Regions from separate parts of the Streptomyces sp. NPDC059010 genome, predicted to be linked through region 1. Evidence: riboswitches for the same ligand, from Rfam matches in the RefSeq annotation. Region 1 holds a riboswitch; each other region holds the start of a gene.

Region 1 (2,192 bases):
TTGCCCAGGTAGCGGTTGGGGTCACCGTCGCGGAGCTCGATGGCCTCGAAGGCGCCGGTGGAAGCGCCGGACGGAACGGCGGCACGACCCGTGCTGCCGTCGTCGAGGCCGACCTCGACCTCGACCGTGGGGTTGCCTCGGGAGTCCAGGATTTCCCGGGCTACGACGACGTCGATGGACGGCACGAGCATCTCCTTCATGGGATGTGACGCGGGTACGCAGACCGTGGTGGGTACTGCGAGACGAGCCTAACCGGCTCCGGGGCTTCAGCCACTGGTCGACCGCCCCGTGGACAGAACCGAGAGTAAATTGTTTCCGAACGAAACAAAGACACGGTACAAAAAGCCCCGCCCCGGTGCGTACGGGGGAAGACGCACCGAGGCGGGGAGTTCGTGGGGACGGGGGTGAACCTCACGACGCCCTCACTCTCACTTCCACGGATGTGAGGGCGCTGTGGTTCAGCTGTCGCCCGGGTACAACTTCGGGCGCGGCCCTTACTTCAGGTGCAGCTGCTGACCCGGGTAGATCAGGTTCGCGTCCTCGACGATGTCCTTGTTCAGCTTGAAGAGCTTCTCCCAGCCGCCCTTGACGTCGTGCTTCTCGGCGATGGAGCTGAGGGTGTCACCCTTGACGACCTTGTACTCGCCGTCGCCCTTCTTGACCTTCTTGCCGGTCGGGGTGGTGACGGTCTTGGTGCTCTTCTTGGCGGCCGGGCGGTCCGTGGAGCGGGAGGCCGACTGCTGCTCGGAGGAGCGGGTGGTGCTCTCGCTGCTCTGCGAGGAGCCGCTGGAGGAGGAGCCGCTGGGGGAGGCGCCGGACAGGCCGACACCGCAGCTCGGCCAGGCACCCTTGCCCTGGCTCGCGAGGACCTTCTCGGCTATCTCGATCTGCTGGGCCTTGGTGGCCTGGTTGGCGGTGGAGGCGTACGCCGTGCCGCCGTACGCGGCCCAGGTGGAGGCGGAGAACTGCAGACCGCCGTAGTAGCCGTTGCCGGTGTTGATCGACCAGTTGCCGCCGGACTCGCACTGCGCGACGGCGTCCCACTCGGAGGTGGTGGCGGCGGAGGCGCTGCCTGCGGCCATCAGCGGAGCGGCGACGGCGGCGGCACCGGTGACGCCGACGACGGCGATGGCGCGAGCGGCCTTGGACGGACGACGGTGCTTGCCCTTGCTGGAGAACAGCATGGAGAGATCCCCTCACCGACGCCTGCGAGGTGAGCTGTCGGGTTCGGGCCGGTTGAGTTGCCCGGCCGCGCACGCTCGCCTCTCGGCTCCCGTTGCGCGGCTTCACCCCAAGCCGACTCCGGCCGTCCGGCCCCGAAGGGCCTCAACTGCCGGACCCGGCGCAAACCTTGGGTCCCCCGCTCCTGCCTACGGCGCTTTACGCGACGACTGTTCCCGTACGGCCGCTGGCAGGATTCGGCGTTGCGGCAGCCGGGGCTCGTGGTGACGAGCGATCACGACCGTAGACAAGCGATTCCCGGAATTACAAAGACGATCAGGGCTTCTGAGATCTATCTCTCACTGCATTCAAAACGGACATTACACGCGAACCGTGACGCGAACTCCGGCTGTTTTTCGCCCTGTTCGGTACCTATTCGGCGGGGACGTCCAGGGTCTGACCGGGGAAGATGTGGTCCGCGTCAGCACCGATGGCGCTCTTGTTCGCCTTGTACAGCGCGCGCCACCCGCCGTCGAGGTCAAGGGAGTCGGCGATGGAGGCGAGAGTATCGCCGGCGCGGACGGTGTACGAGGCGTGGCGACCGGAGGGCTTGGTGGCGCTGTCGGCACCCTCGCTCTCGTCGGCGCTGGGGCCGCGGTGGCGCCCGGTGCCGGCCTCGGCGTCGGCCGCCGTGTCGTCCGTTCCGACGTCGAACGCCCCGGTGTCGACCAGGCCCGAGGAGCCCTCGTCCTGTGCGGAGTTGTCCTGATTGTCACTGTCGGGCGTCAGCGTGGGGGAGCTGTCGGGCGACTGCGAGACATCTGCGCCGGAGGACGTGTCGGACTTGGAGGAGTTGTCGGCCTCAGGGGATGAAGAAGACGAAGAGGGTGAAGAGGAAGAAGCGGAGTAATCCTGGGAGGATTCGGACGAAGTGTCCGAGGAGCCGCTGGGCGACTTCGAGGGGTCGCCGGAGTCGTCGGAGTCGCTGGAGCCGCCGGACGAGCCCTTGGACTCGGACGACCCAGACGACG
Region 2 (2,192 bases), on a different contig from region 1:
CCGGTCCCATGTCCTGCAGCGCCTCCCACCGTGTCTCGGCCGAGGGCTGGGTCGGGGCGGGCAGGTCAAGGGGGGCGTCGAGCGCGGTGAGGGTCGTGCTCTGCTGCTGCCCGGTGTAGGCGGCGAGCAGGTCGCGGGCCCGGCCGAGCTTGCGCTGGTTCTGTTCCTTGGTCGTCCGCAGCGCGGATCGCTGCTGCGGATCGCCTGTTGAACCGCCTGTTGAACCGCCTGTTGAACCGGCTGCCGACCCGGTCGCCGTGGGTTCGGCGGTTGGGGCGGGCAGGGCGAGGGCGGTCTGAGTGATCGAGTCGCTCGGGGCGGCGACGGGGCCGGCGGTCAGCTCCGGGATGGGTGCCGTTGTCGCTGTCGCTGTCGCTGTCGTGGCCGGGGCGGGCGGCAGCTCGGCGATCGGCGCGGCGGGCAGCTCCAGGGCGGCCCGGCCGGGTGCTTGCAGTGGCAGGTCGCTGAGGCCCTCCAGCGCGCGCTCCGGCTGGCGTGCGGGCCGTGTGCCGGTGGGGCGGTCCGGCATTCTGTCGCGCGGCAGTGCCGCCGGGACTGTCGGGCCCAGCTGGGAGCGGGCCGCGTCGAACCACTGCCGGGTGACGTTGTCGAGGGCGGGGTCGCTGCGCCTGCTGTCATCGGCGCGGCCCGCGGCGCCGTACCCGCGTCCGGCGTCCGTCGGCCGGTCGGCGCGCTTGCGGGGGCCGGTGGCCGACGCGCGGGTGGCGTTGAAGGTCCCGGTGTCGGATTCGGCCTGGTCATAGAGGGAGCTGACCCGTCGGCTGACCTCCTCGCGGCTCGGCGTGTCGTCCCCTGCGGAGGGGGCGGCGTTGGCCGTCTGGGCGAGCAGGGCCACTGAGGTGAGGGCCGCCGATGCGAGTGCGGAATTGCGCATGCCGGGGAGGCTCAATGCCCCCGGACGCGCGGTGCGTTCCGGCGCCATGGGCGACGTACTCCTTCCGTGCTCCGCCTACCGAGTTAGCGGTGGGGGTCCCCCCAGGCCGTTAAGGCTCTGGGGGAGGGTTCGGGCGGTTGTCCGGAAGGTTTGCCCTACGGCCCTTGCCCCGAAAGGCGGTTGGGCCGATTCACCCCAAGTTCGGTTGGGTCCCCGGCTCCAGTGGCCCATGCGGGCGCACCGGACTCGGCGGAGGCCGCGCGTCCCGGCGGGTTCGCCGGAGGTCGTCGTGCGGCCTGAGGCGTAACCTAACCAACTTGTGTGACTCGCGTGAAGGTTGACGTATGAAATGTCCGATACGTTTTTGTGACCTTCGACGCTCGGGGCGGAAAGAGGGCCTGGCTCACTGCGCGGTGCGTCGGCTCCGCCACGCCTCGTAGTGATCGAGGACCGTCCGCTCGATCGGGCGGTAGGTGATGCCGAGTTCGCTCACGCTGCGGCTGTTGTCGACGCGGAAGCGGATGCCGAGGTGCCCCCGGATGTAGTCCTGGGTCAGTCCGAAGGCCGGCCCCAGGATGCGTACCGGCCAGTGCGGGAGCGCGGTGCGCGGCAGGCGGAGGTCGCGGGGACGGCGGCTCAGGATGATGCGGGACATCTCCTGGAAGGACGTCATCGTGGGAGCGGCGAGGATGTAACGGCCCTTCGCGTCCGGGTTCTCCGCCGCCGCGATGTGCGCATCGGCCACCTCGCGCACGTCGACCGTGGTGAAGCTGAAGTCCGGGGCACCGTAGAAGAAGTAGCCCTTGAACAGTTCCTCCAGCAGGAACAGGCTGCCGGACTCCGAGGCGGGGGTGAGGGAGGGGCCCAGGATCAGGCCGGGGTTGACCGACACCATCCGCCAGCGGCCCTGGGCTGCCTCCGCGTCCCAGGCCGCCCGCTCCGCGACCGTCTTGGCGTAGTGGTACGGGTTGTTCTCCACCGTGCTGGTGGTGTTGAAGTACCGCTCCGACAGCACGCCGTCGTCCATGGCCAGGACGTCCGCGTAGTCGCCGAAGATCGCGCCCACGGTGGAGGTGAGGACGAGCCTTTCCACCGTGGGCGTCCGCTCGATCGCCGCCAGCACGTTGCGGGTGCCGAGCAGGGCAGGGTCGACCATCTCCCGACGGCCGTCCTTGATCTTCTCCGGCATACGGAACGGCGACGCCACATGGAACACCGTCCGGCATCCGCTCATCGCCTCGTCGAAGGAGCCCTCGGTCAGCAAGTCGGCCTCGAACAGCGACAGTTGACCGGGATG
Region 3 (2,192 bases), on a different contig from region 1:
AGGTGCTGCGCGAGGAGAAGGGCTACACCTACGGCGTGCGCGCCTTCGGGCAGGTCCTGCGCTCCGCCCCGGACGGCACGGGCGCGTCGATGCTCGCCATCAGCGGCTCCGTCGATACCCCGAACACCGGCCCGGCCCTGGACGACCTCTGGAAGGTCCTGCGCGGCGTCGCCGGCGAGGGGCTCACCGACGCCGAGCGGGACTTCGCCGTGCAGAACCTCGTCGGGGTGGCGCCGCTGAAGTACGAGACCGCCGCGTCCGTGGCGAACACGCTGGCCGACCAGGTCGAGCAGCACCTGCCCGACGACTACCAGGCGAAGCTGTACCAGCAGCTCGCCGCGACCGGCACCGTCGAGGCCACCGCCGCGGCCGTGAGCGCCTTCCCGGTGGACCGGCTGGTGACGATCCTCGTCGGTGACGCGGCCGAGATCCACGGGCCCGTCGAGGCCCTCGGCATCGGCGAAGTCACCGTCGTGGCGGCCGAATAGCGGACAGGCACGGCGCGGGGCGACGGCACGCGCGCGTAGGGGCCCTGGTGACTCACCGGTCACCAGGGCCCCTTTATGCCCGAATTGAGGGAGAGGCTGCCTGTCTGGCCTGTGGGATGCGCTACAAAACCCGTGATCCGTTTGGGTATTGAAAGACGTCCCGCTTAGCGTCTTCCGGGCTGTCCGTCAGGCACTGCGCCGCGTCCGCGGCACCGGTCAGCCATCGCCGAGTCCCCGTACGGCGCAAGCCAGGGGAGCCGGGGACCCATCGAAGTCCCTGGGGTGAATCGGACGCCCGCGCCAGTCGCGAGGGGGTCCGTAGGAGACCTTCCTGCTCCGAACCCGTCAGCTAACCCGGTAGGCGAGAGGGAAGGAAAGGACCAGCCTCTACATGGCGTTCACCTGCGCCACCGGGAAGAACCGCGCCTCCGGGAAGCACCGTCGTCCCGGCCGGTTCGAGCGCACCACCGCCCGCGCGGCGGGCGTCGCCGCTCTCACCGCCACCGGTGTCATAGGCACTCTGGCCGCTCCGGCGCTCGCCGCCGAACCCGCCGCCGAGCAGACCAGCCTCATCCCGGTCATCACCATCGACAACTCGATCGCCGACCAGATCGCCGACCAGGCGGCCGCGCAGGAGGAGGCGGCCCAGGAGGCCGCCGCCCTGAAGAAGGCCGCCGAGGAGGCCGCGCGCAAGAAGGCGGCCGAGAAGGCCAAGCAGGAGCGCGAGGCCAAGGAGCGCGCCGCCCGTGAGGCCGAGCGCAAGCGCCTGCTGTCGTACGTCGCCCCCATAACCGGCTCGTACGTCTCCACCGGCTACCTGGCCGGCGGCGCCGTCTGGTCCTCCGGCAGCCACACCGGCATCGACTTCCACGCCGCCAGCGGCACCTCCGTGCACGCGGTCGCCTCCGGCACCGTCGTGGAGGCCGGCTGGGGCGGGTCGTACGGCAACCAGATCGTGATCAAGATGAACGACGGTACGTACACCCAGTACGGCCATCTGTCGTCCATCGGCGTCTCGGTGGGCCAGAGCGTCACTCCGGGCCAGCAGATCGGCCTGTCCGGAGCCACCGGCAACGTCACCGGCCCGCACCTGCACTTCGAGGCGCGGACCTCGCCGGAGTACGGCTCCGACATCGACCCCGTCGCCTACCTGCGCTCGCACGGCGTGAACATCTGACCCGCACGTCCCCTCGAAGCCCCGGCTCCCCGAGCCGGGGCTTTCGGCGTTTCGGAGACGATCGGCTGACCAAAAAATATCCATGGATTCCGGCCCGCCGTCGGAAATTCCGGCCGGTTGCCATAGAGTCACTGAACACACGTCATTCGTCGACGTTTCACGGGGATTAAGGCGGAGGTCGGTCATGCGTATTCCGGCGCATTCGGTATGCACGGCGATCCGGGACGACATCGTCGCCGGTGTCTACGAGCGTGGCGGCCGGCTCACCGAGGAACTCCTCGCGCGCCGCTACGGAGTCTCCCGCGTCCCCGTGCGTGAGGCCCTGCGCACCCTGGAGGCGGAGGGCTTCGTGGTGACCCGGCGGCACGCGGGCGCGTGCGTCGCCGAACCGACCGAGGAGGAGGCCGCCGACCTGCTGGAGATGCGCCTGCTCCTGGAGCCGCTCGGCGCCGCCCGGGCCGCCCAGCGGCGCACCGAGGCCCATCTGAAAGTCCTGCGCGGCCTGGTCAGGCTGGGGCAGGAGCGGG
Region 4 (2,192 bases), on a different contig from region 1:
GCGGCACGCTGGTTGTCGTTCAGCCCTTCCAGCAGCGCGGCGGCGTCGATGACCGGCCGCGGGGCACCGTCGCGGTAGTGGCCGTCCCGGTCCGGTGGCACGTCGAACTTCCCGCCGAACAGATCGTCCGGAACCGACTCCGGAGCGTGATCGTCCTCGGGCGGCGGGGGCCCCTCCTCATGGCCGCGGGGGGCTTGGAGGTCCGCCAGGAAGCTGTCGTCAAAGAGGCTGCTCATCGCTCTCCGAGTCTAGGGCGCCCCACTGACAGCCCGCGGCCACCCCGAGAACATCGCCCGTTCCAAACCGCGACGATCTTCCACTCCCGCCCACCCGGCAACCCCCTCGCCCTACAGAACCACCTGGTCACAGTCCGCAACGGCCACCCAAACCCAAACCACCGGCCGAGAACCCCACCCCTCCACAGCCCGAAAAAAGACCCCCGAAGATCCCTCGAAGATCACCCGCTCCGCCCCGACCGCACTCCGCCCTAAGCCGAACAGAAACCCCATCCAACCCAAAACACCCCCACCCCACCAAGCCCCCACAGGAACCCACGAATGGACGACCGCCCACAGCTCCCTGACTCAAGGTCACGAAAATGTATCGGGCATATCGAACATCAACCTTCACAGGCACCACACGAGTTGGCTACCGTGCCGGACAGGCCGCACGACCTCCACCGGCGAACGACGCCGGGCCGCGCGGCCTCCGCCGAGTCCGGTACGCCACCGCAGCCGGAGCCGGGGACCCACCGAACTTGGGGTGAATCGGCCCGGACCCGCCAGGGGACCGGCCGTAGGGCAACCCTTCCGATCCACCCGCCCGAACCCGACAGCTAACTCGGTAGGCGGAGCACGGAAGGAGTCGCCTCCCTTGGCGTCGCACCGCAAGTCGCGTCCCGCTGGGCCGCGCGTAGCAGGCATACGGACCCCCGCCCTCGCCACGGCGGCCCTCACGTCCGTGGCCCTGCTGTCCCAGACGGCCAACGCGAGCCCGTCCACCGACGACAAGCCCAGCCTCGAAGAGGTCGAGAAGAAAGTCGACGACCTCTACCGCCAGGCGGAGACGGCAACCGAGAAGTACAACGCGGCCAAGGAGAAGACCGCGAAGCAGCGCAAGCGCGTCGACACCCTCCTCGACGACGTCGCCAAGCGCACCCAGGAGCTCAACGAGGCCCGCGAGGAACTCGGCCGGTCCGCCGCCGCCCAGTACCGCACCGGCGCCGCGGCCCCCGACACGGCGACCTTCCTCCTGTCGGAGACCCCGCAGGACTACTTCGACCAGACCCAGCTGATGGACCGTATGACCGGCCGTCAGAAGGAGGCGGTCGACGACTACTTCACGCAGCAGTCCGCGACGATGAAGAAGCGCCGGGAGGCCACCCAGAGCCTCGAAACGCTCACCGAGTCGCAGACCGACCTGCAGACGGCCAAGTCCACGGTCCAGACGAAGCTGTCCGACGCCCGCGAACTCCTCTCCAAGCTGACCGCGGAGGAGAAGGCACGCCTCGCCGCGATCGAGAAGCGCAAGCAGGAGGCGGCCGCCCGCAAGGCGGCGGAACTGGCCCGCCAGCAGGCGGAGGCAGAGGCCGAGCGCAAGCGCCAGGAGGCCGCCCAGCAGCAGGAGACCACCCAGCCGCCGGCCGACTCGGGCACCTCGGCCCCCTCCTCCTCGGACTCCTCGTACGCCACCAAGGCCGAGAAGGCCCTGGCCTTCGCCCGCTCCCAGATAGGCAAGCCGTACGTCTGGGGCGCCACCGGCCCCGACTCCTACGACTGCTCCGGCCTCACCCAGGCCGCCTGGAAGGCCGCCGGCGTCGACATCCCCCGCGTCACCTACGACCAGGTCAACGCCGGCACCACGGTCTCCCTGGCCAACGCCAAGCCCGGCGACCTCGTCTTCTTCTACGACGACATCACCCACGTGGGCCTCTACATAGGCAACGGCATGATGATCCACGCCCCGAAGCCCGGCGCCTACGTCCGCGAGGAATCGATCTACTACGACGGAGAGTCCGCAATCCACAGCGTCCTCCGCCCCGCCTAAGGCACACACACGCGCGCGTGGCCCACAAATCCCCCACGCGCGCGTGCCCGTGAACACACCCCCGCGGCCCCGCCCCACCCACACACCGCAGGCGCCACGCGAACCCCCACTCAGGGACACAGGCCGCCGCAGGCATCCCCGGCCCA

What was found. A riboswitch is a leader RNA that binds a small molecule or an ion and turns the genes downstream of it on or off. The one in region 1 is predicted to bind cyclic di-AMP.
Region 2: it holds a riboswitch for cyclic di-AMP, as region 1 does, so the genes downstream of both, ACFWYS_RS11415 (C40 family peptidase) here and ACFWYS_RS18135 (transglycosylase family protein) in region 1, are expected to answer to the same signal.
Region 3: it holds a riboswitch for cyclic di-AMP, as region 1 does, so the genes downstream of both, ACFWYS_RS03880 (M23 family metallopeptidase) here and ACFWYS_RS18135 (transglycosylase family protein) in region 1, are expected to answer to the same signal.
Region 4: it holds a riboswitch for cyclic di-AMP, as region 1 does, so the genes downstream of both, ACFWYS_RS01615 (NlpC/P60 family protein) here and ACFWYS_RS18135 (transglycosylase family protein) in region 1, are expected to answer to the same signal.

The regions. Positions count from the first base shown of each region.
Region 1 is NZ_JBHYJA010000015.1:83,989-86,180, forward strand. It holds gene eno (phosphopyruvate hydratase) at 1-185, opposite strand, end outside; gene ACFWYS_RS18135 (transglycosylase family protein) at 495-1,184, opposite strand; cyclic di-AMP (ydaO/yuaA leader) riboswitch at 1,189-1,388, opposite strand; gene ACFWYS_RS18140 (transglycosylase family protein) at 1,594-2,192, opposite strand, start outside.
Region 2 is NZ_JBHYJA010000009.1:59,602-61,793, reverse strand. It holds gene ACFWYS_RS11415 (C40 family peptidase) at 1-895, opposite strand, end outside; cyclic di-AMP (ydaO/yuaA leader) riboswitch at 952-1,157, opposite strand; gene ACFWYS_RS11410 (NAD-dependent epimerase/dehydratase family protein) at 1,299-2,192, opposite strand, start outside.
Region 3 is NZ_JBHYJA010000003.1:22,379-24,570, forward strand. It holds gene ACFWYS_RS03875 (M16 family metallopeptidase) at 1-488, shown strand, start outside; cyclic di-AMP (ydaO/yuaA leader) riboswitch at 703-867, shown strand; gene ACFWYS_RS03880 (M23 family metallopeptidase) at 880-1,665, shown strand; gene ACFWYS_RS03885 (GntR family transcriptional regulator) at 1,850-2,192, shown strand, end outside.
Region 4 is NZ_JBHYJA010000001.1:326,710-328,901, reverse strand. It holds gene pcrA (DNA helicase PcrA) at 1-236, opposite strand, end outside; cyclic di-AMP (ydaO/yuaA leader) riboswitch at 700-865, shown strand; gene ACFWYS_RS01615 (NlpC/P60 family protein) at 874-2,046, shown strand.